3 regions of the Micromonospora sp. NPDC002389 genome follow, and region 1 is predicted to be linked to each of the others. Evidence: riboswitches for the same ligand, from Rfam matches in the RefSeq annotation. Region 1 holds a riboswitch; each other region holds the start of a gene.
What was found. Region 1 has a riboswitch for S-adenosylmethionine ahead of ABT008_RS27225 (aminotransferase class V-fold PLP-dependent enzyme). Riboswitches for the same ligand answer to the same signal wherever they lie in the genome.
Positions count from the first base shown of each region.

Region 2: it holds a riboswitch for S-adenosylmethionine, as region 1 does, so the genes downstream of both, thrC (threonine synthase) here and ABT008_RS27225 (aminotransferase class V-fold PLP-dependent enzyme) in region 1, are expected to answer to the same signal.
Region 3: it holds a riboswitch for S-adenosylmethionine, as region 1 does, so the genes downstream of both, ABT008_RS08265 (ABC transporter substrate-binding protein) here and ABT008_RS27225 (aminotransferase class V-fold PLP-dependent enzyme) in region 1, are expected to answer to the same signal.

Region 1 covers NZ_JBEOWP010000019.1:95,960-106,347, forward strand. The annotation lists gene ABT008_RS27215 (hypothetical protein) at 1-101, shown strand, start outside; gene ABT008_RS27220 (GMC oxidoreductase) at 104-1,948, shown strand; gene ABT008_RS27225 (aminotransferase class V-fold PLP-dependent enzyme) at 1,972-3,198, opposite strand; SAM riboswitch class IV at 3,250-3,370, opposite strand; gene ABT008_RS27230 (cyclase family protein) at 3,562-4,515, shown strand; gene ABT008_RS27235 (alpha/beta fold hydrolase) at 4,592-5,428, opposite strand; gene ABT008_RS27240 (alpha/beta fold hydrolase) at 5,488-6,189, opposite strand; gene ABT008_RS27245 (hypothetical protein) at 6,663-7,001, shown strand; gene ABT008_RS27250 (AfsR/SARP family transcriptional regulator) at 7,059-9,923, opposite strand; gene ABT008_RS27255 (ATP-binding protein) at 10,009-10,388, shown strand, end outside.
Region 2 covers NZ_JBEOWP010000017.1:72,831-83,218, forward strand. The annotation lists gene ABT008_RS25935 (sensor histidine kinase) at 1-1,624, opposite strand, end outside; gene ABT008_RS25940 (hypothetical protein) at 1,611-2,783, opposite strand; gene ABT008_RS25945 (alpha/beta fold hydrolase) at 3,151-6,018, shown strand; gene ABT008_RS25950 (ABC transporter permease) at 6,018-6,917, shown strand; gene ABT008_RS25955 (DUF4232 domain-containing protein) at 6,907-7,599, opposite strand; gene ABT008_RS25960 (DoxX family protein) at 7,999-8,448, shown strand; SAM riboswitch class I at 8,643-8,778, shown strand; gene thrC (threonine synthase) at 8,788-10,074, shown strand; gene ABT008_RS25970 (GNAT family N-acetyltransferase) at 10,357-10,388, shown strand, end outside.
Region 3 covers NZ_JBEOWP010000003.1:460,224-470,611, reverse strand. The annotation lists gene ABT008_RS08280 (BPTD_3080 family restriction endonuclease) at 1-1,125, opposite strand, end outside; gene ABT008_RS08275 (amino acid ABC transporter ATP-binding protein) at 1,292-2,023, opposite strand; gene ABT008_RS08270 (amino acid ABC transporter permease) at 2,020-2,799, opposite strand; gene ABT008_RS08265 (ABC transporter substrate-binding protein) at 2,835-3,677, opposite strand; SAM riboswitch class IV at 3,941-4,053, opposite strand; gene ABT008_RS08260 (urease subunit gamma) at 4,348-4,650, shown strand; gene ABT008_RS08255 (urease subunit beta) at 4,647-4,970, shown strand; gene ABT008_RS08250 (urease subunit alpha) at 5,041-6,744, shown strand; gene ABT008_RS08245 (urease accessory protein UreF) at 6,744-7,427, shown strand; gene ureG (urease accessory protein UreG) at 7,417-8,178, shown strand; gene ABT008_RS08235 (urease accessory protein UreD) at 8,178-8,939, shown strand; gene ABT008_RS08230 (serine hydrolase) at 9,063-10,088, shown strand; gene ABT008_RS08225 (MarR family winged helix-turn-helix transcriptional regulator) at 10,176-10,388, opposite strand, start outside.

The sequences.
Region 1 (10,388 bases):
TCGAGGAGATCCGGCGCCATCGGACCCGGGAGTCGGACACGGATCACCGGCACGACCGCGAGGGAATGCCGGCGGGAGCGAGAGGGGGTGACGGAGCGTGAGCATGGACGCGGTGTGCACGGTGGTCCTGCGGATGCCGGCGCTGCGGCCGGACGACCACCTCCGGTTGCGGATCGTCGGCGGCGGCACGCAGGACTTCCGGTACGACGAGCCGCCCGGCGACTGGACGACCACGCTCGATCCGGCGGCGCATCCCGACGGCGTCGACGTCGTCGTCCTCCTCGACGGTGACCCCCAGCTCGACGGGCCGCTTCACCTGACCGCCGCCGACCTGGCCGCCCCGACCTGCCGCATCGACGGGCGGGTCCACTTCGCACGGCACCACGACATCCTCGTCGGCGAGACGCACGTCGCCCGGCACTTCTTCCCCGGCGACCCGGACTCCGACCAGCGCTACGACGTCATCGTCGTCGGCTCCGGCGCCGGCGGCGGCACCCTGGCGTACCAACTCGCCGAGACGCCGTGGCGGGGCGGCCGACCACCGCGCGTCCTGCTGCTGGAGGCCGGCAGCTACCTGTTCGGTACGCACACCGGCAACCTGGCCCGGTACCAACCGGTCGGTCCCGACGTGTACCCCAACATCTTCCACCACTGGGGTGCCTTCGGGCGACGGCGCTGGCGGGCCGCCGACACCGAGAGCGCCAGGGCACGGATCGCCCAGGGCTTCAACCTCGGCGGCCGGACCCTCTTCTGGGGAGCCTCGGCACCCCGGATGCACCGCTGGGAGTTCCGCGACTGGCCGGAGACGGTCCGCGACGAGCTGTGCGACGTCTGGTACGACCGCGCGGAGCAACTGACCCGCGTCACTCCCCTGGTCCCGTCGTCGTACCAGACGATGGTCAAGGCAAAGTTGCGGGAGTTGCCGGCGTTGGCCGAGTTCCGGCACTTCGATCCGCCGATGGCGATCGAGTACTGCGGCCCGGTCCCCGGGGCGGTGCCGGCGGGTATCTGGTCGGCGGCCGAACTGCTGCTCAGCCGCGCCATGCAGGACGACCGCTTCGGCAACCTGCGGGTACACCTGAACCACGAGGTGGTCGGGGTCGAGCGGGCGGCGGACGAGGTCACCGGTGTGGTCGCGTACGACCACCTGGCCGGCCGGGACCGCACCTACCGACTGGCCGACGACGGCGTGGTGGTGCTGGCCGCCGGCACGGTCGGCACTGCCACCGTCGCCCAGGCGTCCGGCCTCGCCGAGGACAATCCGCTGGTCGGGCGCGGCATCACCGACCACCCCATCCACGTGGTGAAGTTCTGGGTGCGGCAGGGCGGCGACTGGTACAGCCGGTTCGACTCCAGCAAGACCGTCTCCCGGCAACTCACCGACGCCGCCGACGTCGAACCCGTCCACCCGTACAGCGTCACGCTGGACCTGGGTGCGAACCTGAACCAGTTCCGCTTCGTCAACGCCCTGGAGTTCACCGGCGCGAACCTGGCCACCGTCGACGGGAAGATGCCGGGCGAGCTGGTGTTCATGGTCGAGGCGCCGCTGGTCGAGCAGAACGCCGTCACCCGGACCGAGTCCCGGCCGGACGGCGTGAAGCCCGCCGCGCTGCCCACCATTCGCATCCATCCCAGCCCGCGCGCCCGCCAGGTCCAGGACGCCCTCGACAAGATCACCGCCGACGTGGTGTCCGCCTTCGGCGGCGAGGTGTACGAGCAGCTCTGGGCTCCGCTCGGTGGAGTGTCGCACGAGGTCGGCACCATGCGGATGGGTCGCGGCACCTCGGGCCGGGAGCGGCCGGGGGTCGTCGACGAGGACCTACGCGTCGTCGGCCACCGCAACCTCTACGTCTGCGACCTGTCCGTCTTCCCCAACTCACCGGCGGCCAACCCGACGCTGACGTTGGCGGCGCTGGCGCTGCGCCTCGCCGCGCACCTGAGCACCTGACGGCACACCGCGAAGACGGCTTACTACTCCGCAGTCGAGGTCACGACCTCGCGTAGCCCGCGTAGGAGCCGGTCGACGTGCTCGACGGTCGTGCCGATGCCGATGCTGGCCCGGATCGCGTACCCGTCGGTGGGGCGGCCGAGCCGCTCGGCGGCGCCGGCCAGCAGCTTCCGGGTGAGCGGGTGGGCGCAGAACAAGCCGTCGCGTACGCCGATCCCGTGCTCGGCGGAAAGCCGGTGGGTGATGTCGGCGGCCTGCCGGTCGGCGACCGTGAAGCTGACGATGCCGACCCGGTCGTGGTCGACGTCGAACGTGCGCAGCTCCGCCACCTGCGGCAGGGTGCCGAGCCCGTCGCGCAACCGGGTCAGCAGCTCCTGCTCGTGGCGGGCGAGAACGTCCGGCGCGGCGGCGGAGATCGTGGCGCAGGCGGCGGCGAGCGCCACCGCGCCCAGCAGATTCGGTGTGCCGGCCTCGTGGCGAGCCGGGCCGGTCTGCCACTGCACCTCGGCGGGATCGTCGCCGACGTGCCTGGTGGCCCCGCCGCCGGACAGGTACGGGTCGGCGGCGTCGAGCCAGTCGGCGCGGCCGGCCAGGACCCCCGCGCCGAACGGCGCGTACAGCTTGTGCCCGGACAGCGCCAGGTAGTCGATGTCGGCGCCGGCCATGGAGACCGCGCGGTGCGGGGCCAACTGGGCGGCGTCGACGACGATCCGCGCGCCGTGTCGATGCGCGATCTCCGCGATCTCGGCTATCGGCCAGACCTCTCCGGTGACGTTGGACGCGCCGGTGACCGCCACCAGCACCGGCCCCGCGCTGGCCAGGTCGGCCAGTGCACGGGTCAGCCCGGACGTCACCTCGGGCAGGTCGGTGGGCACCGGCAGTCGGTGCACGTTCGGCCAGGCCAGGAGGTTCGCGTGATGTTCGCCGGCCCAGGTCACCACGGTGGTGTGCGGTGGCAGTGCCCGGGCGAGCAAGTTCATCGCGTCGGTGGTGTTCCGGGTGAAGATCACGTGGTCGTCCGGCCGGACGTCGAGGAAGTCCGCGACGGTCTGGCGGGACTGCTCGTATGCCAGCGTGCACCGACGCGAGGCGGCGCCGGCACCCCGGTGCACGCTGGCGTACCAGGGCAGCAGCTCGGTGACCGCGTCGGCGACCGTGGCGAGACAGGGCGCGGTGGCGGCGTAGTCGAGGTTGGCGTACGTGACGGTGGTGCCGTCGGACAGGCGGACAGGCAGGTCGTCGCCGAGCACGGCAGGAGCGATCGTGGGCACACTGGTCCTTTGTGACAGTGGACCCGTGCGGGTCCGCGCTTGCCTCTCCGGCGATCGCCGGCGGCCTGGTCCTCACCCGGAGGCACCCCACCGCGGATGTACGAGGGTTGCCGGTCAGCAGGCCGGGGCCTTGACGCTGACACTCATGACCGCTGCCGATGCTGCCACACCGGCGAGTGCCTCCGCCAGAGCGCTTCGCGCACCCGGCACGTCCCTGTTCGTACGACACCGGACGGTCCCTTGCGTCGTCCCTCCCGGCGCGGTGTGGCAGGTGTGCGGGAGGGACGGGATAGCCTGCCTGCGGTGTCCGGCGACCGCGTGACCGGAGGAGTCGATGCTTCGATGACGGCAGAGCGGCCGAGGCCCACCCAGGAGGACGTGCTCGGGTATTTCGACACGCTGTCGAACTGGGGTCGGTGGGGCGACGACGACCAGCTCGGCACGCTCAACCACATCACCGACGACGTCCGGTTGGCGGCGGCGCGGGCCGTACGCCACGGCCGGAGCGTGTCGTGCGCGTGGGAGGTCGCCGTGCCGGGAGAGATGGAGCGGTCGACGACGGCGTGCCCGTGTGCCGCCGACATGCCGGGTGCCGAGAACATGCCGCCCGCCTTCCACGCCGACCGGCGCTGGGGCTTCTCGTCCGAGCGGCTCAGCCTCTCGTTCCACGGCAACACCGTCACCCACCTCGACTCGCCGTGTCACATCTTCTGGGACGGCGTGATGTACAACGGGCGGTCGCACGCGTTGGTGGACGCCGCGACGGGGTCGGCGTGGGCGGCCGTCACGGCGGCGGCGAACGGGATCGTCACCCGTGGTGTCCTGCTGGACGTGGCGAGGGCCCGGGACGTGCCGTGGTGGGAGCCGGGGCAGGCCGTGTTCCCCGAGGATCTCGAGGAGGCCGAGCGCCGGCAGGGCGTACGGGTGGGGTCCGGCGACGCGGTGCTGTTGCGGACCGGCCGTGGTCGGGTCCGCCACGAGGGCGGTACGGCCGGCGGTGTCACCCAGGCCGGCTGGCACGCGTCCTGCCTGCCGTGGCTGCACGAGCGCCAGGTCGCACTGATCGGCGCGGACACTCCGCAGGATGTCCAGCCGTCGGGATACGACGACGTCTTGATGCCGGTGCACACCGTGAGCCTCGTCGCGATGGGTCTGTGGTTGCTCGACAACTGCGACCTGGAGGCGTGCGCGACGACCGCCGCCGACCTCGGTCAGTGGGACTTCCAGCTCGCCGTCGCGCCGGTCCGCCTGGCCGGGACGTCCGGTAGCCCGGTCAACCCGATCGCCACGTTCTGACCGGTACGCCGTCGGCGGCGCGCTGATCCCAGCGCGCCGCCGACGGGGGACGGGTGTTGCGAACAGGCTCGGTCGGTCAGCGCGTGGTGGCGCGGGCCGCCGTGTCGATCAGATCGGCCACGGCATGCGGCTTCGAGACCGTGACCGCGTGGGAGGCCGTGATCTCGACGGTGTGCGACCCGGCCCGCTCGGCCATGAACCGCATCGAGTCGGCCGGGATGGCCAGGTCCTGCGTGGTCACCATGAACCAGGACCGGATGGACTTCCACGCCGTCCTGGTGGCCGTGTCGTCCAGCGCGGCACTGGTGATCGGCCGCTGGGTGACGGCCATCAGATCGGTGACGTTCCGTGGGACGTCGGCCGCGAACACCCGCCGGAACTGGTCCTGCTTGATGTAGAGGTCGGTGCCCGGACCGGCGCCCGGGATCGACACCGGCACGGAGTCCAGGGCCGGTCCCAGTTGCCCGCCCGGGAACTTCGCGGCCAGGGCCGAGGTGCTCTCCCCCTGCTCCGGGGCGAAGCTCGCGATGTAGACCAGTGCGGTGACGTCGGTGTCGCCGTCGGCGGCCTCGCTCATCACCGATCCGCCGTAGGAGTGACCGGCCAGCACGATCGGGCCCCGCACGCTGTCCAGCACACTGCGCAGGTGTTCCGCGTCGGCGTGCAGGCCACGCAGCGGATTGGCGGCCGCGACCACCGGATAGCCGTCCCGTTTCAGGTGCGTGATGACGCCGTTCCAGCTCGACGAGTCGGCGAACGCGCCGTGGACCAACACCACCGTGGGCTTGGTCCAGGGGCGGTGCCCCGCCACCGCCTGCGCGGAACCGGCGACCAGCGCGGCCACCGCCACTCCTGCGGCGACGGCCGTCCAGGGGGCCACGCGCCTCGACAGGAAGGCAAGGTTGATCTTCATGGGTGGATCCTTTCGATCGGATGCGGCCGGCAGGCCGGGTGTCGGGTATGGACGAGATGTCAGACGGCAGTCGCGGCGCGGAGGATGACGTCGGCCACCGCCTGCGGCTGCGACGTCGGAAGCGCGTGCGAGGCGCCGGCCACCTCGACGGCCTCCCGTGCGTTGGCGCGCTCGGCCATGAAGCGGAACACCTCGATCGGGATGGCGAGGTCCCGTTCCGGGGAGACGAACCAGGACGGGATCGTCTTCCAGGCCGGTTCGCCGGACCCCTCGTTGAGGGCGGTGGTGTTGAACGGCCGCTGGGTGGTGGCGTCCAGGGCGGCCTGCTCCGCCGTGAGGTCCGCGCCGAAGTGCTCGTGGTAGCTCTCCGGGCGGACGTAGACGTCGGCGGTGCCGTCGCCGAGCGGCACCTCGTAGAGGTGCTCGCCGAGGGTGGCGCCGGGGAACTTTCCGGTCAGGTCGGGCACGTTCTCGCCCTTGTCCGGGGCCAGCGCGGCGACGTAGACGAGGGCCTTGACGTTGTCGTTGCCGGTCGCGGCGTTCGAGGCGACGGCCCCGCCGTAGGAGTGGCCGACCAGCACGATCGGGCCCTCGATCGTGGCCAGCAGGTCGGACACCGCGGCGGCGTCCCCGGAGAGGCTGCGCAGCGGATTCGCGGCCGCGATGGTGCGGTGTCCCGCGGCCTGTAGCCGGCTGATCACGCCCTTCCAACTGGCGGACTCGGCGAAGGCTCCGTGGATCAGGACGATGGTGGGCTTCATGAGCTGTCTCCTCGACGTGGACGGTGACGGCACGTACGGCGGCCGTCAATGGATCCACGATCGGCTCCCGGGCCGCTCGCCGAATCAGTCATCCGCCTGCCGTAGACGTCGGCGCGGCGCGGAAGAGACGCAGGATGACGTGCCCTTTCGCCTTGATTGTCCGCTCTCGATGATTGTTTCCGGCCGGCGCGACCCACCGACGAGTGCCCGACGGTCGGCGGCGGCGCACGGCTCGGTTAGGTCGTTCGACGGATGCCCGGCGCGCTTCCCCGCCGGCCGTTGTTCCTCCACATCGCCGCGTGGCGTCTGGTCGGGCTACGTGTGTCGCCGCACGAAGTTCACGCTTGTGACCATCATTTTCTGTCTACATAGTCATCGACTCATACCATTGCCGATTCTCGTGAGCCCGCGAAAAGCTGACCGTGGCGCACCCACACCACGCCACACGGACCTCGATCCAGGGAGGCAACACCATGGGCCGGAGAATTCGTACCGTCGCGGGCCTGACCGTGGCCGGCATCGCCGCCACGGTCGGTCTGTACGCTCAGCCCGCGCAGGCCGCCGTCGACGTCCCACCCTCGGGGCTGAGCATCTTCGAGGGCACGTTCGCCACGCTGCTGCTACACGTCGCCGAGCCCGACGGCACCTGCCTGGCCATGCCGCCGACCGCGGCCTCGCTGACCGGGGAACGCATCGTCGAGCAGGTCAGTGCCTTCAGCGGGCCCAACTGCACGGGTCTCCAGTGGAACCTCGGCACGTTCCGGACCTTCCCCGCCGGTAAGTACCAGTCCTTCCGCGCGTACTCGTTCTGATGTAAGGAAGGGTCCCCTGCTATACACCAGGCGTTAGCAGGGGACCCTTCCTTACATCTAGGCGGCACTGTCGGTGTGGAGACTCAGCCGGGTCAGGCGACGCCGGATCGCGTCCTGCTGCCGCCGATCCGCGTCGTTGCTCAGGCTCAGGGCCGCCAGCCATGCCGTCCGGGCGGCGTGCCAGTCCCCCAGCGCATAGGCGGTGTCCCCCAGGCCGAGCTTCGCCCGGACCATGAGTACGCGGCCACCGACGGCGGTGGACAGTTCGTCGGCTGCGGTCCAGTCCGCCAGGGACTCGGCGTACCGCCGCTCGCGCAGATAGAGGTTCGCACGCCGCAGGTGGCACTCGCTGCGGCGGGAACTGTTGGCGAGTTTCTCGCTCATGGCCAGGGCACGGCCGAGGGTCTCGAAACTCTCCGCGCGGTCACCGAGTTCGTAGCGCGTGTCGGCGAGACGACACAGCACATCCACCTGGGATACCTGCTCGCCGAGCGATTCGGCGATCCGCAGCGCCTCGTGGTGACAGGTAACGGATCGGTCGTAGTCACCGACCGCGAAGTTGACCTCGCCGAGATTGCGCAGTGTCAGCGATTCCCGGGACGCGTTGCCCAGCTCGATGAAGATCACGAGGGCACGTTCCAACAGGGTCAGGGCGGACGCGCTGTCGCCGAGGGAGAAGTGCGCTCCGGCCAGGCTGCGCAGCATGTTCGCCGCACCGTTCGAGTCACCGGCGCTCTCGGCCGCGTCCAGGCATTCGCGCACCACGGTCGCCCACTCCTGCCACCAGCCGTCACGCTGGTAGAAGCCCTGCACCGTGAGTTCCAGCTGCCAGGCGTCGTACACCCGGCCTCTGTCGTTGGCCTGACGCATGACGGCTTTGAGCACTTCGCGCTCGGCGGCGAACCACTCGACGGCCTCGCCGGCGTCCTGCGGGTTCTCGTCGACGACCCCGTCGTGCGCGGCGGGCGGGTCCGCGTCGATCTCGTGGTTGAGGTAGCGGTTGGCCGCGTAGGCGGCACGCCGGTGATAGCGGAGCAGCCGGTCCGCCGCAGCGTCGCGTTCCGCGGCGGAGTCGGTCTCGTGCAGCAGCTCCCGTGCGTACGCGGCGATCAGATCGTGGGTGCCGTACCGACCGGGCCGACGTTCCGTGACGAGCCTGCTCCACAACAGCTCGTCGACCACGTCGCCGGCCTTCGGCACGGCGAGACCGGCCAGGCTGGCCGCCGCCGGGAGCGTGTAGTCCGGGCCCGGATGCAGGGCCAGCAGGCGGAAGAGACGGGCGGCCGAAGGGCTGAGGCCACGATAGGACCAGGAGAAGATGGCGCGCAGGTCACTGTCGGGATCGCCGACGTCGAATCCGTCGAGGCTGCCCTGGGCGTCGCGCAGTTCACGCGCGACGGCCGACATCCGGTGTCCCGGGCGGGCCAGGGTCCGGGCGGCCACCACGGCCAATGCCAGCGGAAGTCCCGCACAGCGGTCGACGATCTCGTCCAGCGCCTGCCGGTCGGCCAGGGCACGCGCAGCCCCGACGCGTGAGACCACGAGCTCGCGCGCTTCGTCGTCCGGCAGGACGTCGAGCGCGAGCACGTGAGCTCCGTGTGTCGCGGCGAGACCGGACAGGCAGTGTCGGCTGGTGACCAGAACGAGGTTTCCCGGAGCGCCGGGCAGCAACGGCCGGACCTGGTCGGCGTCGCGGACGTTGTCCAGGACGATCAGGACCCGACGCTCCGCCAGGATGCTGCGGTAGAGCCCGGATCGGGCCAGTTCGCTGGAGGGGATGTCCGGGCCGCGGACGCCCAACGCGTGCAGGAACGAGTGCAGCACCTCTCCCGGGGCCAACGCGGCGTCCCGGTCCAGGCCCCTGAGGTCGGCATAGAGCTGGCCGTCCGGGAACTCGTCGGTCAACCGGTAGGCGAGATGGGTCGCCAGGCTGGTCTTGCCGACGCCGGGGATGCCCTCGAAGACCACGATGCGCAAGGCACCGGCGGCGGTGCGGCCGTGGATGAGCGCCAGCGCCCGGCGCAGACTGTCCCGGCGGCCCGTGAAGTGGGGCAGATCCGGCGGTAGCTGGGCCGGACTGACGAAGAAGTCGCCCGTCGACGAGCCCTCGTCGGGCAGCGGAGGCGGCGGCATCTCGGCGGCACCGTGCCGCAGGACGGTCCGGTACGCCTCCTGGAGCTCCCGGCCCGGATCGATCCCGAGATCGTCGGACAGTCGGCTACGGAGTTCCTGGTACAGAGCAATCGCCTCGGCCTGTTGCCCGGCCTCGGACAACGTGAGGAGCAACCTGGCCTGCACGGCTTCGTCCAGCGGGCGCTGCGTGGCGACGCGCCGCAGCATCGGTAGCACCACCCGGGCCGTTCCGGCACGCAGTGCCAGGTCGGTGGCCTCACCCACCACGTCGGCGTACTCGTTGTCCACCGCCTCGAAGTCGGCGACGGGATGGCTGAGCAGGTCCGGCGCGCCACCGCACGGCCCGCGCGACAGGTGCAGTGCCGCCACGTAGGTCGTCAACGCCTGGGCAGGATCGTCGGCGGCCCGCGCCCGGCGTACCAGGTCGCGGAAGCGCAGCAGGTCCAGCCCGTCCGCGTCGACCACCATGCGGTAGCCGGCCGCGTCACCGACGAGCCATCGGCCGGGTGCGCGGGGGCGCAGGCCGGGTTCGAACAACCGGCGAAGGGTACCCAGGTGAAGGTGCACGATGTTCACCGCGCTTCGGGGTGGCCGCTCGCCCCACAACAGCTTGACGAAGTCCGTGATGCCGACCGGCCGACCGGCCCGCGCCAGGAGCAGCGCGAGGATCAGACGCTGCTGGCGTGAGCCCGGGTCGACCTCGCCTGCGCCGCGCCACACCTGCACCGGCCCCAGCACCGCGAAGCGTACGAGCGGACCGTCCGGCGGACTCTCGGACCTCATCAGCATCGCGAGCGGTCTATGATCACGGCTCCAGCCTAGAACTGTCGGCGACGCGACTGAACCCTGACCGCCCGCAGTCGTAGTGCCCGGTGTGACGTCATCGCATGAGCTGTTGGTCGGGCGCGAGGTGGAGCTGGCGTGCATCGGCCAATTCCTGCAATCGGTACGGCGCGACGGGGATGTCCGGTTGGTGCGCGGCGAGCCCGGTGTCGGCAAGTCGGCGTTGTTGGACGCGGCGGCGGACCTGGGCGAGGCGGCCGGCTTGCAGGTGTTGCGGGCGTCCGGCTCGGAGTTCGAGGCAGATGTCAGCTACTCCTCGCTCAACCAACTACTGCTGCCGCTGTACGCCGAGATTCGGCGACTGCCCCCGGCGCTGCGCGACGCGCTCACCGTCGCGCTCGGTTTCGGCTCCGGCCCGACGCCTGCGGCGCTGCTGGTCTGCAATGCCGCCCGGTCCCTGCTCACCACCGT
Region 2 (10,388 bases), on a different contig from region 1:
GCCGGGCGCCGTCCTCGGTGATCTCGCCGCCGACCACCACCCGGGTGTGCGGCGGGGAGAAGACCGTGGCGTTCTCCATCAACTCGGCCAGCGCCAGCACCAGGTCACCGATGATCGCCGGGGCCGCCGACACCTCGGCCGGGACCGCGACGTCGACCCGGGTGTAGTCCTCGATCTCACCGAGGGCGAGGCGGACCGCGTCGGCCAGCGGGACCGGCGCGACGTGGGTGACGTCGCCCGTGGCGCCGGAGAGCACCACGAGGTTGCCGGCGTTGCGCCGCAGCCGGCTGGAGATGTGGTCGAGGCGGTACAGGCTCTCCAGCCGTCCCGGGTCGGCCTCCTGCTGCTCCAGCCGGTCGATCAGCGCGATCTGCCGGCCGACCAGGTTCTGCGTACGCCGGCCGACGTGTCCGAACATCTGGGCCACGTTGCGCCGGCTGGCCACCTGCCGTTCCACCAACTGGGCTGCGGTGCTCTGCACCCGCTCGAAGGCACGGGCCAGGTCACCGATCTCGTCCCGGGCGCGTACGTCGACCCGGTCGAGCCGGATCGGCTGGGCGTTGTCGGTCTCGTCGTCGGCGACTCGCACCAGTTCGGACTCGGCGACCCGGGCGACCCGGTCGGCGGAGCGGGTGAGTCGGGTCAGCGGCCGGGCGACGGTCCGGCCGATGGCCAGGGCGAGCAACACCACCACGACCAGGATCAGCAGCACCAGGGCGGTCACCCAGTACGCCTCGGCGAGGGCGGTCTGCCGGTCCGCCCGCACCTCGGCGGTCACGTCCGCGACCAGCTTCTTCTCCACGAACTGACCCAGGGTGATCAGTGAGGAGATGGACGGGTAGAGGACCTCGACGGGCGTCTGCGACACCGCGCCGACCGGGTCCAGCGAGCTCTGGTCCAGGAAGCCGGGCCCGGTTCGGGCGTCCAGGGCGGCCTGCTCGATGTCCATCAGAGCCAGTTGCTCGGGCGTGATCAGGCCGATCAACTGGTTGGTCTGCGACTGGAGGGTGGCCATGTTGGCCACGAAGACGGTGGCGAGCTGCGGGCTGGGCTGGGCCGCGACCAGCACCAGCAGGGCGGCGCCGCTGCCGAGCCCCTCGCTCTTGCGCAGGATCCCGTCCAGCGCCAGCACCTGCCGCCCGGCCGAGGTGCGGGTGTCCACGTCGTACGGCAGGCGCAACGAGTCGATCAGTCTGATGTGCACCGGCCCGTACGCGCCGATGACCTGGTCCGGGCTGGCCTGTCCGGCCAGCGTGGCGCTGCGTACCGGGGCGAGTTGCCGGACCCCGTCGAGCGCGGTCGACACCTCGGGGGACAGTTCGTCGCCCAACTCGGTGCGCAGGTCGACGATCAGGTCGTCCACCTCCGCGATCTCCTGCACCAGGTCGGTGCGCTCCACCTGCCGCAGCAGCAGGCCGATGGCGAGCATCCGCTCCCGCTGGAGGTGTTGCAGCAGGGTGCCGACCCGGCTGGCGACCTTGACGGTGCTCTCGATGTCGCCGGCCCGCTGGGCGACCCCGGCGCGTTCCCACACCACCGGCAGCGTCAGCCCGAGCATGCAGAGCAGGGGGATGAGCACCAACAGGGCGAGTTTGCCCCGGATCCGGAGCCTATCGAGCAGCATCGAAGGGCCTCCACCGATCCGGGTCGTGGCCGTGCCCGACCGGCTGGAGCGCGCGATCGCCCGGCGTACGGGTGGGCTCCCACGGGCTGTCGGCCGGCTGCTCCGGGTCGCCGGCTTCGGCGTCGGTGGCCTGCGGCCGGCCGGTGGTGTCTCTCGGGCGAGACAACCACCCGCTCACCGCCAGGGCGATCAGCAGCAGCCCGGCGATTCCGCCCGCGACCATGGTCAGCAGGTCGTCCCGGTCGAGCTGGTCGATCCGCTCCACCAGCAGCCGGTCGATCTCGTCGAGCAGGATCGGCTGGAGCTGCGTGGCGGCCCGCTGGGCGTCGTCCCGCGCGCTGGTCAGCCGGACCAGGTTGACGGTGCCGGTCCGGTTGTCCGGCTGGGAGTGGACCGCCATCGCCTCGGCCGCCCGCTGGTAGGCGTCGAACGGCGTGAGCACGCTCGCGCCCAGGTCGGCGCTGGCCGAGCTGTCCACCACCGCGCGTAGGTTGTTGACCAGGTCGTTGGCGGGTTGCAGCGCGGCGAGCCGCAGGGTGGCCAGCTCGCTGAGGGTGCGTACCCGGTCGCTGGCGGGCCGCTGCTGGGCCAGGACCGCTATGTCGACGAGCCGCCCGGCGGCCACCGTCGCCTCCGGCATCTCCTCGCCGACGCCGTCCTGGAGGAAGTACGAGGCGGCGCCGGAGTCCCGGATCAGGCCGGAGGTCTCGCGCACCTTGCCGTGCAGGGCCAGCAGCAGGTCGGTGACCTCCCGGTACGCGCTGTACGCCGCCTCCGGGTCGAGCGAACGCTCGGGCAGCGCCTCCAACTTGGCCCGGATCCCGGCCCACCGTTCGCTGGTGCTCAGCTCGCCACCGATGCGGGCGTCGACGGCGGCGGCCCGCTCGACGGCCTGCTGGAGGCTCTCCCGAGGCGGTTGGCGGTCGGCCACGGCGGCGCTCTGCGCGTCGACCAGCGCCTCGGTCACCGGTCCGAGGGCGCGCAGGTACTCCACGCCCAGTCGCTCCTGCTTCAGGGCCTCGCGGTCGGCGTCGATGTACTGGTGAGCCCGTACGACGAGGAACGCCACCGGCAGCAGCAGCGCGGTGGCGAGTAGCAGCGGCAGGATGCGGCCCGGTGTCCGGGGCCGGCGACGGACCCGCGAAGCGGGAACGGTCATGGTTTCTCCTCCGGGTGGCGCAGCGGTCGGGGGATGGCGTCAAGGAGCCGGTCCCGTGCGCCGGACCGGAAAACTAATCGAACCGGGACTGTCTGTATCGGTCTCTCCGGGTCAGGTTTGCGTCACTTCGAGCGATGTGACGGAGGATTAACTGATTGACTACGGTGGGTTCTTTTTCCGTGGAGATACGTCGTAGTTGCGCGTAGTTTCCAGTGAAAGGCATTAATTTCCATGATGCGAAGTCATCTCAAAGGTTCGCCTGCGGAGGATGTGCGGTCGACCTCTTGCGGATGACGATCGGCCGAGTAGGACGGACGTACGGCGGATCTCAGCTACCACTCAGGTTGCGGGCCGTACCGTGTGCCGAATGAGATCGCCGTTCTCGGCCGCACGGATTCGTCGTGCCCTACCCACCGGCCGCCGGTCCGTCGCCGCGTCAGTGGCCGTCGCCCTGCTGGCGGCGGTCGTCGTCTGGGCGGTGTGGCCGGACCGGCCGAGCTTCCGGACCGAGTCCGCGATGCTCACCGTGCGATCCGGGCCGAACGGCGACGAGCCCGTCGACCTGGACACCACGCTGTACCTGCCGCGCGAGGCCGCCGCCGACCGGAAGGTGCCGGCGGTGCTGCTCGCGCACGGGTTCGGCGGCACCAAGGACTCGGTCCGCACCGACGCCGAGGACCTGGCCGACCGGGGTTACGCGGTGTTGACCTGGACCGCCCGGGGCTTCGGCCGCAGCGGTGGCCAGATCCACCTGGACAGCCCCGACCACGAGGTCCGCGACGCGCAACGACTGCTGGACTGGCTGGCCGAGCGTCCGGAGATCCGGACCGACGCGACCGGCGACCCCCGCGTCGGCGTGGTCGGCGGCTCCTACGGCGGCGCGCTGGCGCTGCTGCTCGCCGCCCAGGACCAGCGGGTGGACGCGATCGTCCCGATGATCACCTGGAACGACCTGTCCCGCTCCTTCCTGCCGGAGAGCACCGGTGGGGAACCGACCGACGGGGTGTTCAAGTCCGGCTGGGCCGGCATCTTCTTCGGTGGCGGCGGCGCCACCGGCTCCGGACCGGCCGGGATCTCCGGCACCGGCGCCGAGTCGCCGGAGGGCGCGCCGGACGCCGGGCCGCCCAGCCCCGCGCCGGGCCAGGGGCCGGGCACCGCCCCGGGCGCCCCGGTCGCCGGTGGCCTGCCCGATCCCTCCTGTGGCCGGTTCGCCGCCGACGTCTGCGCCGCGTACCTGCGCATCGCCGCCACCGGTCAGGCCGACCAGGCCGCCGTCGACCTGCTGCGCCGGTCCAGCCCGGCCGGCGTGCTGGACCGGATCAAGGCGCCCACCCTGCTGGTGCAGGGCGCGGCGGACACCCTCTTCCCGCTCGGCGAGGCCGACGCCAACGCCCGGGGCATCGCCGCCAACGGCACCCCGGTGCGGGTCGCCTGGTTCACCGGCGGCCACGATGGCGGCTCCGGACCGCAGACCGACTCCGACCGGGTGAAGTTCCTGACCGCGCAGTGGCTCGACCACTACGTCGCGGAAACCGGGGACGCACCTGGCGACACCTTCACCTTCTCCCGGATCGCCGGCTTCGACGCGATGGACCGGGGGCTGGTCGCCACCGGCTACCGCACCGACGACTACCCCGGTCTCGGCGGCGACTCCCGCCGTGAGGTGACCGTGGCCGGGCCGCCCCAGCCGGTGGCCAACCCGCCCGGCGGCAACCCCGCCGCGATCTCCTCGGTGCCCTTCGCCGGCTCGTTGAGTTCCCTGCTCAGCGGGGTGGCCGGCGACATACCCGGGCAGCACGCCCGGTTCGAGTCCGAGCCACTGACCGAGGCGGTCGACATCGTCGGCTCGCCCACCGTGTCGCTGCGGGCCGCGTCGAGCAGCGGCGAGGCGGTCCTCTTCGCCAAGCTCTACGTCGTCGACCCGGAGGGGGCGGCCACCCTGCCCAGCGGGCTGATCGCGCCGATCCGGCTCACCGGCCTGCCGGCCACCGTCGACGCCGCCGAGCCGGTCACCGTGACCCTGCCGGCGATCGTGCACCGGGTGGAGGCCGGGCACCGGCTCCGGCTGGTGGTGGCCACCTCGGACCAGGCGTACACCACCCCGATCGAGCCGGCCGTCTACACGGTCGCGGTCGGTGAGACGCCGGTCAGCCTGCCGACGGTCGACAGCGACCCGATCCCCACCGAGGCGGCGCTCTGGCGCTGGGTGCTGGTCGGGTTGATCGCCGCGATCGTGATCGGGCTCGTCGTGCTGGTGGCCGTGCTGCGCCTGCGGCACCGCCGCCAGGACACCTCGATCCATCCCGAGTACGCGGACACCCCGCTGGCCGTGCGCCACCTGCGCAAGGAGTACGCCGACGGCTTCGTGGCCGTCTCCGAGGTGGACTTCGAGGTGCACCCCGGTCAGGTGGTCGGCCTGCTCGGGCCCAACGGTGCCGGCAAGACCACCACCCTGCGGGTGCTGATGGGGCTGACCCAGCCGACGGCCGGGGAGATCTATGTCTTCGGGCACCGGCTGGTGCCCGGCTCGCCGGTGCTCTCCCGGATCGGCGCGCTCGTCGAGGGGCCCGGGTTCCTGCCGCACCTGTCCGGCCTGGAGAACCTCCGGGCGTACTGGCGGGCGACCGGACGGCCGGAGGCCGACGCGCACTTCGAGCAGGCGCTGGAGATCGCCGGGCTGGGCTCGTCGGTGCACCGGCGGGTCCGCAAGTACAGCCACGGCATGCGGCAACGGTTGGCCATCGCCCAGGCCATGCTCGGCCTGCCCGAGCTGCTGGTGCTCGACGAGCCGACCGACGGGTTGGACCCGCCGCAGATCGCCGAGATGCGTCGGGTGCTCCAGCGGTACGCCACCGACGGCCGCGCGGTGCTGGTCTCCAGTCACCTGCTCGCCGAGGTGGAACAGACCTGCACGCACGCCGTGGTGGTCAACAAGGGCCGGATCGTGGCCTCCGGGCCGGTGGAGGACATCGTCGGCGACTCGCCGAGCGTGCTGTTCGAGGTGAGCGACCCGACCGCGGCCCGGGACGTGCTCAACGACCTCGGCGGCGTACGGGTGCTGGACGACGCCGACGGGCACCTGGTGGTGGACACCAACGGCACCGCCCGTAGCGAGGTGGTCGCCGAGCTGGTGCGGGCCGGTATCGGGGTGGACCGGGTGGTGCCCCGGCGCCGCCTGGAGGACGCGTTCCTCGCCCTGGTGGGCGAGAACTCTCGGGGAAGCGGGGACCGGTGATGGCGGGATCGACCGTGCAGCCGACGCGGGAGGAGTCCGGGGTGGCTCCGTCGGGAGCCGCCGCCGGCTACCGGCCGTCGAGGACGCTGCCGTTCGGGGCCGAGTTCCGCCGACAGGCGGCGCGGCGGCGTACCCAGTTGGCGCTCGGCTTCATGGTGCTGCTGCCGTTGATCATTCTGATCGCGTTCCAGTTCGACTCGGGTGACGACGACAGCGGCCGGGGCGAGTTCGGCAGTCTGGTCTCGTTCGCCACCTCCGGCGGGCTGAACTTCACCCTGTTCACCATCTTCGTCTCCGCCTCGTTCCTGCTGGTCGTGGTGGTGGCGCTGTTCTGCGGTGACACGGTGGCCAGCGAGGCGAGCTGGGGCAGCCTGCGCTACCTGTTGGCGGTGCCGGTGCCCCGGGCCCGGCTGCTGACCGTGAAGCTGCTGGTGGCGCTCGCGTACTCGGCGTTCGCGCTGGTGCTGCTCGCCGGCACGGCCCTGCTGATCGGCACCCTCCGGTACGGCTGGTCACCGCTGCGCAGCACGGTCGCCGCGCAGCTCGAACCCGGCGAGGGGCTGCTCCGCCTGCTCGCGGTGCTCGGCTATCTGGCGGTGGTGCTGCTGGTCGTCGCCGGTCTGGCGTTCCTGCTCTCGGTGGTCACCGACGCCGCGCTGGGTGCGGTGGGCGGTGCGGTGCTGCTGTGGATCCTCTCCAGCATCCTGGACCAGATCACCGCGCTCGGCGCGATCCGGTCGTTCCTGCCGACCCACTACAGCACCGCCTGGCTGGGGTTGCTCTCCACGCCGGTGCAGACGGACGACATCGTCCGGGGTGCCATCTCGGCGATCTGTTACGCCACCCTCTTCTGGGGACTCGCCTTCTGGCGCTTCACCCGCAAGGACATCACCAGCTGAGTGCGGCGTCGACGCCGCCGTCCGTCCGGTCGGCGGGCGTCGGCGTCGAGGCCGTTCGCTCCTTCCAGGCGCTGACTCCGATCCGGCCGGTGTTGCCGAGGTCGATCGGCCCCTCCATGTCGAGGTCCTGCGCCGGCTGTCCGGTCACTGGAGCGATCTCCAGGCGCGCGGCGTCGGTGGCGACCACGGTCGGATCGTCGACCAGGTTGCGCCAGATCACGGCTGCTCCGGCCGCGTCGCCCGGGCCCAGCACCAGCGGCCGGGGTGGGGCGTCGAAGCCCGAGGCGATCCCTGCCGCCCCGGGGACCACCCGAACGGTGATCCGTGCCCCCTCGCCGTCGTAGAGCCGCAGCGCCGGGTAGCCGTGCAGCCGGTACGGCTGGTCGCCGCAGTTGACCAGCTCCACACCCATCGCCCGGAGCCCCATCGCCGCGTTGACACCGAGGTAGCGGATCAGTACGCCTGATTCGGGACAGACCTCCGGTCCGTCCGGGCCGGTCGGGGTCGGTGCCGGCGCCGCCGCCGTGCCGGTCGGTTCCGCCGGGGCGTCACCCGGCCCGCCGCCCTGCCCGTCGACCGGTGCGCAGCCGGCGAGCATCGCGGCAGCGGTCAGCAGTGCGACGAGCCGAGGACGCCGGCCGGCCGGGCCCGCGTCGCCGTATCTCGTGGTGGTAGTCGGCATCGATCCCCCGTGGATGTCTCGCATCGGTTCATCGTCGCATCGCACCTTTCGATCGCCGGATAGGGAACCGGTGCCCCCGGGTGGGCGGCTCGTGGCGGCGTCGCGGGACCGGGCACCGCTCGGCGTACCGGCTGGTGGGACGAAGGTGGCCGCCTCCAGACCCGTCTGGGCGGCCGGCCCCGGCCGGTGGGGGCGCAACATGTTGCCGTCAGATGTCCACCGTGTACAGGGAGACTTACGGAGGGTGACCAAAAGGATCATCGTCGCGGGGGGTTTCTTTGGAAGTTCCAGTCGCTACCATCGATGTGGGAGCGTTCCCAAAGGAAGAGATTGCATCGACAAATATTTATCAGTCCCGCATTCTGGTTGCCCTCGTCCATCCACAATGGAGGTTCCGGAATGCGTACTGACCGGTTCGGCGGGCCGGCCCTGTCCCTGTTCCGCATGGTCATCGGCCTGCTGTTTCTCTGCCACGGCTTGTCATCCCTGTTCGGCGTCTTCGGCGGCGCCCGGGGGAGCGGCGAACCCGTCCCGCTCGGCACGTGGCCGGGCTGGTGGGCCGCTCTGATCCAGGCCGTCTGCGGCGCCCTGGTGCTCGTCGGTCTGTTCACCCGACCGGCGGCCCTGGTGGCGTCGGGCTCGATGGCCTACGCCTACTTCGTCGTCCACCAGCCCGAGGCGCTGCTGCCGCTGCGCAACCACGGTGAGCTGTCCGTGCTGTTCTGCTGGTCGTTCCTGTTGATCGCGGTGCTCGGCCCGGGTAGCTGGGCGCTGGACAACCTGCTGCGCCAGCGCAACGGGGCCGCACTGGACGTGAAGGCGGCCGAACGCAGGTCCGTACCGGCCTGATCCGGCTGGTGCGGCGACCAGGTCGACGCTCGTGCGCGACCCTGGACCGGGTCTCCTCCGGCACCGCCGGAGTCGTCCGGTCCAGGGTCATCGCGGTCTTTCAGGCGGTGGCGGCGGTGAGGAATCGCTCACAGGCTGAGATCGAACGCTGACGAGCGCGCCGGGATTGCCTAGACTCGGCGGCACAACTGAATACCTCATCCAGAGGGGCTGAGGGATACGGCCCGACGACGCCCCGGCAACCACCCCGCGCGCTCATCGCTGAGCGTCCCGTGGGGCAGGTGCCAATTCCGTCCCCGCCGCAGGGTGCGATGTGGGGGAAGATGAGAGGACTCGGACATGACGTCGACGCTCGCCCCTACCGGGATCGACACCACCGCCAGCCCCGCCCGCGCCTTGGTCTGCCGTGCCTGTTCCGCCCGCTACCCGCTGGCCGCACAGCACGCCTGTTACGAGTGTTTCGGCCCGCTGGAGGTCGACTACGACCCGGCGGCCCTCGCCACCGTGACCCGCGAGCAGATCGAGGCGGGCCCGCAGAACATCTGGCGCTACGCGGCGCTGCTCCCCGCCGGCCAGGACCCGGCCACCCGGGTCACCCTGGACCCCGGTTTCACGCCGTTGGTCGCCGCCGACCAGCTCGCCGCCGAGCTGGGCATCACCGGCCCGCTCTGGATCAAGGACGACAGCGCCAACCCCACCCACTCGTTCAAGGACCGGGTCGTCTCGGTCGCGCTGACCGCCGCCCGGGCACTCGGCTTCTCCCGGTTCGCCTGCGCCTCCACCGGCAACCTGGCCAACTCCGTCGCCGCCCACGCGGCCCGGGCCGGTACCCCGTCGGTGGTCTTCATCCCCAGTGACCTGGAGCAGGGCAAGGTCGTGACCACCGCCGTCTACGGCGGTGACCTGGTCGCCATCGACGGCTCGTACGACGACGTGAACCGGCTCTGCGGCGAGCTGGTGGAGACCGACGAGTTCGAGGACACCGCCTTCGTCAACGTCAACGTCCGGCCGTATTACGCCGAGGGCTCCAAGACGCTCGGCTACGAGGTCGCCGAGCAGCTCGGCTGGCGGATCCCGGCCCAGGTGGTCATCCCGATGGCCTCCGGTGAACTGCTCACCAAGGTCGACAAGGCGTTCAGTGAACTGGTCGAGATCGGCCTGGTCGAGGCGCCGGCCGGTGGGTGGAAGGTCTTCGGTGCCCAGTCGGCCGGCTGTAACCCGATCGCCACCGCCCTGCACGGCGGCGGCGACACCATCACCCCGGTCAAGCCGACCGGGATCGCCAAGTCGCTCAACATCGGCGACCCGGCCGCCGGCCTGTACGCGCTGGAGGCGGTACGCCGTACCGGTGGCTGGATGGACTACGCCGACGACGACGAGATCCGGGCCGCCGTGCGGCTGCTGGCGCGTACCACCGGGGTCTTCGCCGAGACGGCCGGCGGGGTGACCGTCGCGGTGCTGCGCAAGCTGGTCGAGTCCGGAAAGCTGGACCCGACCGCCGAGACGGTGGTCTACAACACCGGCGAGGGGCTCAAGACGCTCGACGCCGTCGCGGGCGAGGTCGGGCCGACCCACCGGATCAAGCCGTCGCTGCGGGCCGCCCGCGACGCCGGACTGCTCGGCTGAGGCACACCGCGAGCCCGTCGGCCGGGTGGCATGTTGCACGCCGACCGATCCGCCGGGTAACGGGCTTTTAGCGGTGAGTGCAGAAAACACGCCGTCGAGTACTTGACGGCAGGAACCGGGCGGCGCAAGATGCTTCGTGCGGGAGGGCGTTTCGCCGTAGACTTTCAGTCTTTACGACCCAGCGCCGGAGGCGTTGTGCGATCGTCCCTCCCGACCAAGCTTTCCGAAGGGGCCGGCGAATAATCGCTGGCCCCTTCGTTCGTCGTCGCGCAGGCTGCGGACATGGCCATCACCATCACCTCCTTCGGTGCCGA
Region 3 (10,388 bases), on a different contig from region 1:
AAAGAGCGTGCCCTCCCGGTAGCCGGATCCGGCTAGGAAGAAGGGGGTCGCAGAGAGGTCGTACACCCTCTTGATGCCGACCTTGGCGCGGACCGCTTCCAGGCCGCTGAACCATATGCGGGCCTCCTCGGCCCGGTCGGCAGCCTCTTTGCGCTCGTCGCCGCGCAGATCCTCGACGGTGTCGGCGTCCGGCTCTGGCTCACCGGCACGTCCCCGGTAGCAGTGGTGTGCCTCGTCGTTGAAGACAACGATCTCCGACGATCCGCCGAGTTCGCGCAGCACCCGGGTGACCATCTGGGCTGGGGTCTCCCGGAACGGGTCGGGTCGACCGGGCGCCACCAGTGCCTTGGTGTTTCCGGTCGCGTTGCGGCCGAAGCGGGTTTCGCGGAGCTGGAAGGCGTGGAAATTGGTGATGACCAGCTTTGCCTGGCCGAGGTCGTCGGCGAACTCGGCCGGCACCAGATCACGCTCGCGGTAGTAGTTGCCCGGATCCTCGGGCAGCAGGACCCGCAGCCGGTCGCGGATGGTGAGGCCGGGGGTCACCACGAGGAACCGTTTCGCGAAGGTCCTGTCGTACGGCGCATGGACCTTGTTGATCGTCTGCCACGCGATCAACATGGCCATCACCACCGTCTTGCCGGTGCCGGTCGCCATCTTGAGGGCGGCTCGTGGCAGACCGTTGTTGTGCTCAGCGTTGTGCGCGTCCAGATCGTTGTTGATCCAACTTCCCTGCCACTTGGTCGCTCCCTCGGCAAGGAAGATCGCCGTCTCGACCGCCTCACGCTGGCAGAACAGGATTTTGTTGTCCCGCTCCGGATCGCTCCAGTACTCCAGCAGGCGGCGGGTCACCGGGGTGACGTTGGGCCAGCCCGCCGTCCGCCACGCGTCGACCCGTTCCCGGACATCATTGACCTGCTTGTTGGGCTTGATGTCGTCTTCGGTGAAGACCTGCAACTCAAGCTGCTGTCCCCGCTTGCGAGGTCGCGGCACCGGGATGAAGAAGCTCGACGGCCGCCGCTGCTCCTCGACCCGGTCGGTGATGCCGTCCCGGTCGAAGGCGAAGTGGCGGGTGGGGCGGCCGTATGGCGAGTTGATGATCGGGTTGTCGATGACCCGGTCGCTCAACGCTGACCTCCCGGTTGAGTTGGATGTTGCAGATTCGAGCGACAGCCTATACCGGCCGTTAGATATCGAGGCTGAGGAGCCTGTTGTGGCGTTCCGAAGGCGGTCGACGCTACGCGGTGCGCATCCTCCCGTGCCGGAGGGTGATGTTGGAGTGCTTGCGTTCGCGTCAGAGAACCTGGGACAGGAACCGGCGCAGACGCGGATGCTCGGCCGACTCGAAGATCGAGGCCGGCTCGCCGGCCTCCAGCACCACCCCGGCGTCCATGAACGCGACGGTGTCGGCGACCTCGCGGGCGAAACCCATCTCGTGGGTCACCACCACCATGGTCATGCCCTGCGACGAGAGGTCCGCCATCAGCGTCAGCACGCCCTTGACCAGCTCCGGGTCCAGCGCCGAGGTGGCCTCGTCGAAGAGCATCACCTGCGGCTGCATGGCCAGCGCCCGGGCGATGGCCACCCGCTGCTGCTGCCCGCCGGACAGGTGCGCCGGCCGGGCGTCGGCCTTCGCCGCCAGCCCCACCCGGTCCAGGTGGGTACGCGCCACCGCCACCGCCTCGTCCTCGCCGAGCTTGCGGATGCGCCGCAACGCGACGGTGATGTTGCGCAGCACGCTCATGTGCGGAAACAGGTTGAACTGCTGGAACACCATGCCGACCCGTTGCCGCAGGGCGTCCGGGTCGTCGCGCAGCACGCTGCGGCCGTCCAGCAACACGTCGCCCCGGTCCGGTTCGAGCAGCCGGTTGACGGTACGCAGCAGCGTCGACTTGCCGGATCCGGACGGGCCGATCACGCAGGCGGTCGCGCCGCGTGCGACGTCCAGGTCCACCCCGCGCAGCACCTGGTGACGGCCGAAGGCCAGGTGTACGTCGCGCAGGCTCAGGCTGACCGAGGTGCTCATCGTTGGTTGCCTCCGGCGGCGCCGGGCAGCGCCAGGTCGAGGTCGTCGGGGTCGTCACCGGCCGGTCCGGCCGGGCGGCCGTGCCGCAGCCGTCGGTCGATCCAGTTGACGACGTGCGTCAGCGGCACGGTCAGCGTCAGATAGAAGAGCCCGGCCAGCAGCAACGCCGACTGGTTGCCGGTGTTGGCCGCGTAGTCCTGCCCGATCCGGAACAGCTCCCGCTGGCTGGCCAGCAGACCGAGGAAGTAGACCAGGCTGGAGTCCTTGATCAGCGCGATGAGCTGGTTCACCCAGGCTGGCAGGACCCGCCGGACACCCTGCGGGATCACCACCACCCGCATCGCCTCCCACCAGGAGAAACCCAGCGCGCGAGCGGCCTCCACCTGGGTCGCCTCCACCGACTGGATGCCGGAGCGGAAGATCTCCCCGATGTACGCCGCCGCGATCAGCGACAGCGCCAGGATCCCCAGCGGGTACGGGTTCGGTCCCCACACCTGCATGCCCAACGGCGCCAGACCGACCCCGATCAGCAGGATCGTCGCCGCCGCCGGCAGGCCACGGAACACGTCGGTGTAGACCCGGGCCGGCCACCGCAACCAGCGGGTACGCGAGATGCCCGCGACGGCCAGCACGATGCCCATGGCCGAGCCGAGCAGGGCGGCGGTGACCGCCAGGATCAGCGTGTTCGGCAACCCGACGGTGATCATCTCGGGCAGCGCCTCGCGCATCGACTCCCAGTCGAAGAACGTCTCCCACAGGGTGCGCAACGGATCCACGGTCAACCTCCGCCCTACTCGCTCGTCGTCCTACCTCAGGAGGCGGCCGGCGCCGACACGTCGCCGCTGCCCGGGGTGAAGTCGGCCGGGATGGGCCGACCCGGGTAGTACTGCTCCTGGAGTCGGGTCCAGGTGCCGTCGGCGATGACCTCGTCCAGGGCCCGGTTCAGCGCCTCGCGCAGCGGGTCGTTGCCCTTGGCCACGGCGTACGCGGTGGGTGCCGGGCTGAGTTCCTTCGCCGCGACCTTGATCCTGCCGCCGCTGTCGGCGGCGGTCTTCTCACCGATCTCGGCCGGGGCGATCCAGGCGTCCGCGGTGCCGGCCTTGAGCTGGTTGATCGCGCCGTTGTAGTCCGGCACCCGCACCGGGTCGAGGCCACGCCCGGTGGCGTAGTCGTCCTGGACGGTGCCCTGCACGACCACCACCCGCTTGCCGGACAACTCGTCGAAGCTGGCCAGCGTCGAGCCGGCGGGCACGTCGAGCCCGAAGTACCCGAAGTCGTAGCCGTTGCCGAAGTCGACCGTCTTCTTCCGCGCCTCGGTGATCGTGATCGAGGAGCTGCCGACGTCGAACTTGCGGTTGTTGACCTGGGCCAGCAGCCCGGAGAAGTCGGTGCCGACGAACTCCACCCGCAGCCCGAGCTTGTCGGCGGCGGCGACCAGCAGGTCGTTGTCGAACCCGGTGAACTCGCCGTCCTTGAGATAGACGTTCGGCGGCGCGTCGGTGAGCGTGCCGGCCCGCAGCACCCCCGGCTGGAGCAGGTTGTACGGGTTGTCGGCGGTGTCACCGTCCGCGCCGCAGGCGGTGAGGGCGGTGGCGGCGAGCACGGCGGTGACGCCGACGGCGGCGGCCCGGGTGAGGGCAGGAAGGAAGCGCACAGGTGTCTCCTGATCGAGCGACGGCGGGCACGCACGTGCCACGCCGACGGTCCGCCGTGGGACGGACCGCGAAGGGTGGGAAAGGGAACGAGGTGCTCGTCCGACCGGGTGGGTCGGCGGCCGGGTAGCGACGCGGTCAGCTACACGCGGCGCTGCACACCCGCATCATGTCGACGTGCCGGCGCCGGGTCAGGCCCAGGCAGGCCACAGGTCGATCGGGGTACGCCATGGTTCTCCTCGAGGTCGTGATGACCTGGGACACCAGGCCACGCTTGCACCGGAGGTCGCTCCGATGCCTGGTCCTCACCCGGGGCACCCCTGCGCGGACGAGGGTTGCCGGCCAGCGAGCCGGGGCTTGACGCTGGCGCTCTTGACCTGTCGCCGAGGCTAGCAGCCGGTGACGGGGCAGCGTCCACCCGTTATGACGACCCTCACGCGGGGTGTTGCCCGCCGCCCGCGTGATCCCTTACGGTCTGCTCAGCGGTGGGCGGTGCGGTCCGCATCCGACCCGACACCGCCGGTGGTCCGTCACGCGGACCGGGGAGGTGGAAACCCCGGGCCCCGCGCACGTGGCGGTCGGGACCGGCGGGCGAACCCCGACCGGCGGTCGGCGCGTCGAGGCGCCGGGCCGACGGTGTCCGGGGGCGCGGACACCCACCGGGAGCACCCCGTGTATCTCACCCCCCACGAGCAGGACCGCCTGCTCGTCCACGTGGCGGCGGACGTCGCCCGGCGTCGCCGCGAGCGCGGCCTGCGCCTCAACTACCCGGAAGCCGTCGCGGTGCTCACCGCCTTCCTGCTCGAAGGCGCCCGCGACGGGGCGACCGTGGTCGACCTGATGGCCTCCGGCCGCACCGTCCTGACCCGGGACGACGTGCAGGACGGCATCCCCGAGTTGCTGAGGGAGGTGCAGGTGGAGGCGACGTTCCCGGACGGCACCAAGCTGGTGACGGTGCACCACCCGATCCCGTGATCCCCGGGGAGATCCTGCCGGCGCCCCGGCCGGTGGAGATCAACGCCGGGCGTCCGGTGACCACGCTGCTCGTGGTGAACACCGGCGACCGACCGGTGCAGGTCGGGTCGCACTACCACTTCGCCGAGGCCAACCCGGCCCTGGACTTCGACCGGGCCGCCGCCTGGGGACAGCGTCTCGCCGTACCGGCCGGGACGTCCGTGCGTTTCGAACCGGGCGTGAGCCGCACCGTGGACCTGGTGCCACTGCGCGGCGCGCGGATCGTGCCCGGCCTGCGCGGCGAGTGCGCCGGCCCGCTGGACGGAGGACGAGAAGCATGAGTGAGCGTCAGCGAGCGAATCATCGGTTCGGGACATGTGGCGGCGGCGCGCAGCGCAGCGGAGCGGCGGCATGAGCCTGGTGGAGCGGGAGCGCTACGTCGCGCTCTACGGGCCGAGCACCGGCGACCGGATCCGGTTGGCCGACACGAACCTGCTGATCGAGGTCGAGCACGACCACTGTGCCGGCGGCGACGAGGCGGTCTTCGGCGGCGGCAAGGTGATCCGCGAGTCGATGGGCCAGTCCCGGGCCACCCGGGCCGAGGGCGCCCTGGACACGGTCGTCACGGGCGCGGTGGTCCTCGACCACTGGGGCGTGGTCAAGGCCGACGTGGGGATACGCGACGGGCGGATCGTCGCGCTGGGCCGGGCGGGCAACCCGGACACCATGGACGGTGTGCACCCGGATCTGGTGATCGGTCCAGCGACCGAGGTGATCGCCGGCAACGGCCGGATCCTCACCGCTGGGGCGGTCGACACCCACGTGCACTTCATCTGCCCGCAGATCGTCACCGAGGCGCTGGCCGGCGGGGTCACCACCCTGGTCGGTGGCGGCACCGGACCGGCCGAGGGGACCAGGGCCACCACCGTCACGCCGAATGCCTGGCACCTGGCCCGGATGCACGAGGCCCTGGACGCGTTCCCGGTCAACGTGCTGCTGCTCGGCAAGGGCAACACGGTCTCCGCCGAGGCGCTCTGGGAGCAGTTGCGGGCCGGTGCCGGCGGTTTCAAGCTGCACGAGGACTGGGGCACCACCCCGGCGGCGATCGACGCGTGCCTGCGGGTCGCGGACGCCTCGGGCGTGCAGGTGTCCATCCACACCGACACCCTCAACGAGGCCGGGTTCGTCGCGGACACCCTGCGGGCGATCGGCGGCCGGGCGATCCACTCCTACCACACCGAGGGGGCCGGGGGCGGGCACGCGCCGGACATCATCACCGTCGCCGGGGAACCGAACGTGCTGCCCTCGTCGACCAACCCGACCCGCCCGTACACCCGCAACACGCTGGCCGAGCACCTCGACATGCTGATGGTCTGCCACCACCTGAACCCGGCGGTGCCGGAGGACCTGGCGTTCGCGGAGAGTCGGATCCGACCGTCCACGATGGCCGCCGAGGACCTGCTGCACGACCTGGGCGCGATCTCCATCATCGGCTCGGACTCGCAGGCGATGGGCCGGGTCGGCGAGGTCGTGCTGCGGACCTGGCAGAGCGCGCACGTGATGAAGGCGCGGGTGGGGGCGCTCGCCGGTGACGGCGCCGCCGACAACCACCGGGCCCGACGGTACGTGGCGAAGTACACCATCTGCGCGGCCATGGCCAACGGGCTCGACCACGAGATCGGCTCGGTCGAGCCGGGCAAGCTCGCCGATCTGGTGCTGTGGGAGCCGGCGTTCTTCGGCGTCCGGCCGCACCTGGTCATCAAGGGCGGCTTCATCGCGTACGCGCAGATGGGGGACGCGAACGCCTCCATCCCGACGCCGCAGCCGATGCTGCTCCGACCCATGTTCGGCGCGTACGGCGTCGCGGCCGCCGCCACCAGCCTGGCGTTCGTGGCACCCGCCGCGCTCGACGCCGGGCTGCGCCTGGACGTGCGTCGCCGGGTGGTGCCGGTCGCCGACGTGCGGTCGCGCGGCAAGGCCGACCTGCCGGAAAACGGTGCGCTGCCGCGCATCGAGGTGGACCCGGACACCTTCACCGTCCGCATCGACGGCGAGGTGGTCGACCCCGACCCGGTGACCGAGTTGCCGATGGCCCAGCGTTACTTCCTGTTCTGATGACCGCGCCGACCCTGCTGTTGCTGCTTGCCGACGGGCGGTTCCCGGCCGGGGCACACGCCCACTCGTCGGGCCTGGAGGCGGCCGTCGCGGCCGGGCGGGTGACCGACCTGGCCACGCTGGGGGAGTACCTGCGCGGACGGCTGGCCACCGCCGGGCTGGTCGCGGCGGCGTTCGCGGCGGCGTCCCGGCGGGCGGCCCGATCGGCCGGACGTCGGGACCTGCTGGCGCGGCTCGACGCCGAACTGGACGCCCGCACCGCGTCGCCGGCCCAGCGGGCGGTGTCCCGACGGCAGGGCCGGGCACTGCTACGGGCCGGACGCGAGATCTGGCCCGGCGACACCTTCGACGACCTGCCCGCCGTGCCGTCCGGCCCGCACCAGCCGCTGGTGCTGGGGCTGGTCGGTGCCGCCGCCGGTCTGGACCCGGCGCAGGTCGCCACGGTCGCCGCCCACGCGACGGTGACCGGGTCGGCCAGCGCCGCCGTACGTCTGCTCGGCCTCGACCCCTACCGGGTGCAGGCCCTGCTGGTGCGGCTCGCGGTCGCCTGCGACGCCACCGCGGCGCGGGCGGCGCGGGCCGCCGAGGAACCACCGGAGCGGCTGCCGGCCGCTGCCGCTCCGCTGGCCGACATCCATGCCGAAGTTCACGCCACCTGGGAGGTGCGTCTCTTTGCGTCCTGAGACCGATCACGACGAGTCCGTTCCCCACACCCACCCGGAGCCCGGAGTCGACCCGCACGCCCCGCTGCCCGCCGCGTCGCGGGCGCTACGGGTCGGCATCGGCGGCCCGGTCGGATCCGGCAAGACGGCGCTGGTCGCCGCGCTGTGCCGGGCCTTCGTCGACGAGCTGCGGCTGGCGGTGGTGACCAACGACATCTACACCACCGAGGACGCCGACTTCCTCAAGCGGGCCGGGGTGCTGGATCCGGACCGGATCCGGGCCGTGGAGACCGGCTGCTGCCCGCACACCGCCATCCGCGACGACATCGGTGCCAACCTGGACGCGGTCGACGAACTGGCCGAGGCGCTGGGTCCGTTGGACCTGGTGCTGGTGGAGAGCGGCGGGGACAACCTCACCGCGACCTTCAGCCGAGGTCTGGTCGACCGGCAGATCTTCGTGGTCGACGTGGCCGGTGGGGACAAGGTGCCGCGCAAGGGCGGCCCGGGCGTGACCGCCGCCGACCTGCTGGTGATCAACAAGACGGATCTGGCCCCGATGGTCGGTGCCGACCTGTCGGTGATGGACCGTGACGCGCGAGCCCGCCGGGGCGACCTGCCCACCGTGTTCCAGTCCATCGCCGAGGATCCCCTGGCCACCCGGGTCGCCGAGTGGATCCGGCACGAACTGGCCCACCACCGGGCCGCGACCGCTTCTCCGGTCGGACCCGAGGGCGCCAGGCCGGTCGCCGCGGTGCCCGCCGGGCAGGTCTGATGCGGGCCACCGCCCGGCTGGTGGCCCGCGCCGACCGGCACGGCCGTACGGTGCTGGCCGAACTGCGCGGGGAGAGCCCGCTGCTGCTGCGGCAGGTGCCGGCGTCGGGCGGTGGCGTCACGGTGTACGTCGTCGGCGGAGCGGCCGGTCCGCTCGCCGGCGACGACCTGCGGCTGGACGTCGAGGTGGGCCCCGGTGCGGTGGTCGACGTCCGTACCGTGGCGGCCTCGATCGCCCTGCCCGGCCGTCCCGGCGCGGTCTCCCGGATGCTGGTCCGGGCGACCGTGGCCGCCGACGCCACGCTGCACTGGCTGCCGGAGCAACTGGTCGCGGCGGCGGGTTGCGCGCACCTGGCCGACGCCCAGGTGGACGTCGCCGAGGGCGGCACCCTGCACTGGCGCGACGAACTGATCTGCGGCCGACACCGGGAGGCACCCGGCAACGCCGAGGTCGTCACCCGGGTCGACCTCGGCGGTCGGCCGCTGCTGCGACAGTCGCTGGCGGTAGGGCCGGACGCACCCGGCTGGGCCGGACCGGCGGTGCTCGGCGGTGCTCCCGCCACCGGCTCACTGCTCCTGGTCGACCCCGCCGCACCGGCCGAGCCTCCGGCGGTACGGGGCACGGTCGCCCGGCTACCGCTGGCCGGCGGTCCGGCCACGCTGTGGACCGCCACCGCCCCGGACGCGCACACCCTGCGGACGTACCTGACCCCAACGGCGACGGCGTTCCCGGCCGACGACCGGATTGCCCGAGTCGGGTGAGGCCATCCCGAAGACCGTTCCGCTCCACTCTGGAGTGAGGTCCAGCGGAAGATGGGTGGGTATGGCAGGGTGTGTCCGGTGCCGGCAATCCCGCCGGTGGCACGCCGGACCAGAGGAGTGGCAATGGCCGAGCAGATGAGTCGTCGGGCCGCGATCGGGATCGGGGCCGCTGCGGCGGCACTGGTGGCGACACCGAGCGGTGCCGCTGCCGCGCCCAGTGCCCCGGCTGGCACCGCCGCGTCCGGCCCTGGTGGAGCGCAGGCGCTGATCGGGCGTACCTATCGGCAGCAGAAGGCGCGGGCGGGCGGCGTGTGGCACTCGCACGTAGCGATGGTGGACACCGCCGGGGCGCTGCGGACCGTGGTGGACGACGACGCCGACCGGGTGACGTACGGGTACAGCGTGCAGAAGCTGGCCGTCGCGGTGGCGGTGATGGACAAGATCGACCGGGGTGAGCTGGCGCTCGGTCAGCGTCTCGACCTGACCGGCGACATCATCCTCGGCGGCAGCGGAATCTATTTCCTGCACACCGTGTGGGGCGACGAGATCACCGTGGCGAACTTCCTCACCGCGATGCTGCTCGTCTCCGACAACACGTCGGTGCGGATGTGCGGGCGGGTGGTGCCGGCACTGGAGATCAACGAGATCCTCGCGGCCAAGGGCTTCACGCACACGCGGGTCGAGCCGGTGGCCAACCCGAACCGCTTCTTCCTCGGGGTGACCACTCCGCGCGAGACGCACGACCTGCTCTGGCGGCTGGCCAACAAGACCCTGCTGTCGACCCGGTCGTGCGACTTCCTGCTGGGCATCCTGCGCTGGGTGAACGGCTACCACGACGGGATCCGTCGCGACATGTCGTCGGCGGAACGCAGCCGGGTGGCCACCAAGTACGGCGCGGACTACGACACGCTGGGCGCGGCCCGGCACGAGGCCGGGATCATGTTCGACGCGACCGGCGCGCCGACGCTGACCTACGCCTTCTTCGCCGACTCCCTCGGCGACCTGGACAACTACGGCGGCACCCACCCGGCGGTACGCGCCCACGCGACCCTGGGCCGGGCGATGTTCGACGCCGTCGGGCCGGTCACCAACGGCGCGGCACGGGCCCGCCACTCCGTCAACCGGTTCCGCCCGGTCAACGGCGGCTGAGAAGCTCCACCCGGCAGCGACACCGGCCAGCGGACGTGAACCGTCCGCTGGCCGGATGCGCCGTCAGGGCGGGGCGGGACGGCGGCGTCAGACCCGGGTGTGGGCCGGGCGGCGGTCCGGCTCCAGCCGTCCGATCAGGTCGTCGAGGTGCCCGGCCAGGTCCGCGTCGCCCGACGCGCTGAGCCCGGACAGGTCGGTGTGGATCTGCGCGGCGATCCGTTCGTGCTCGCGTCGCCCCCGGTCGGTCAGGTACGCCCGGATGCGCCGCCGGTCGAACGGATCGACCCGCCGGAACACCAG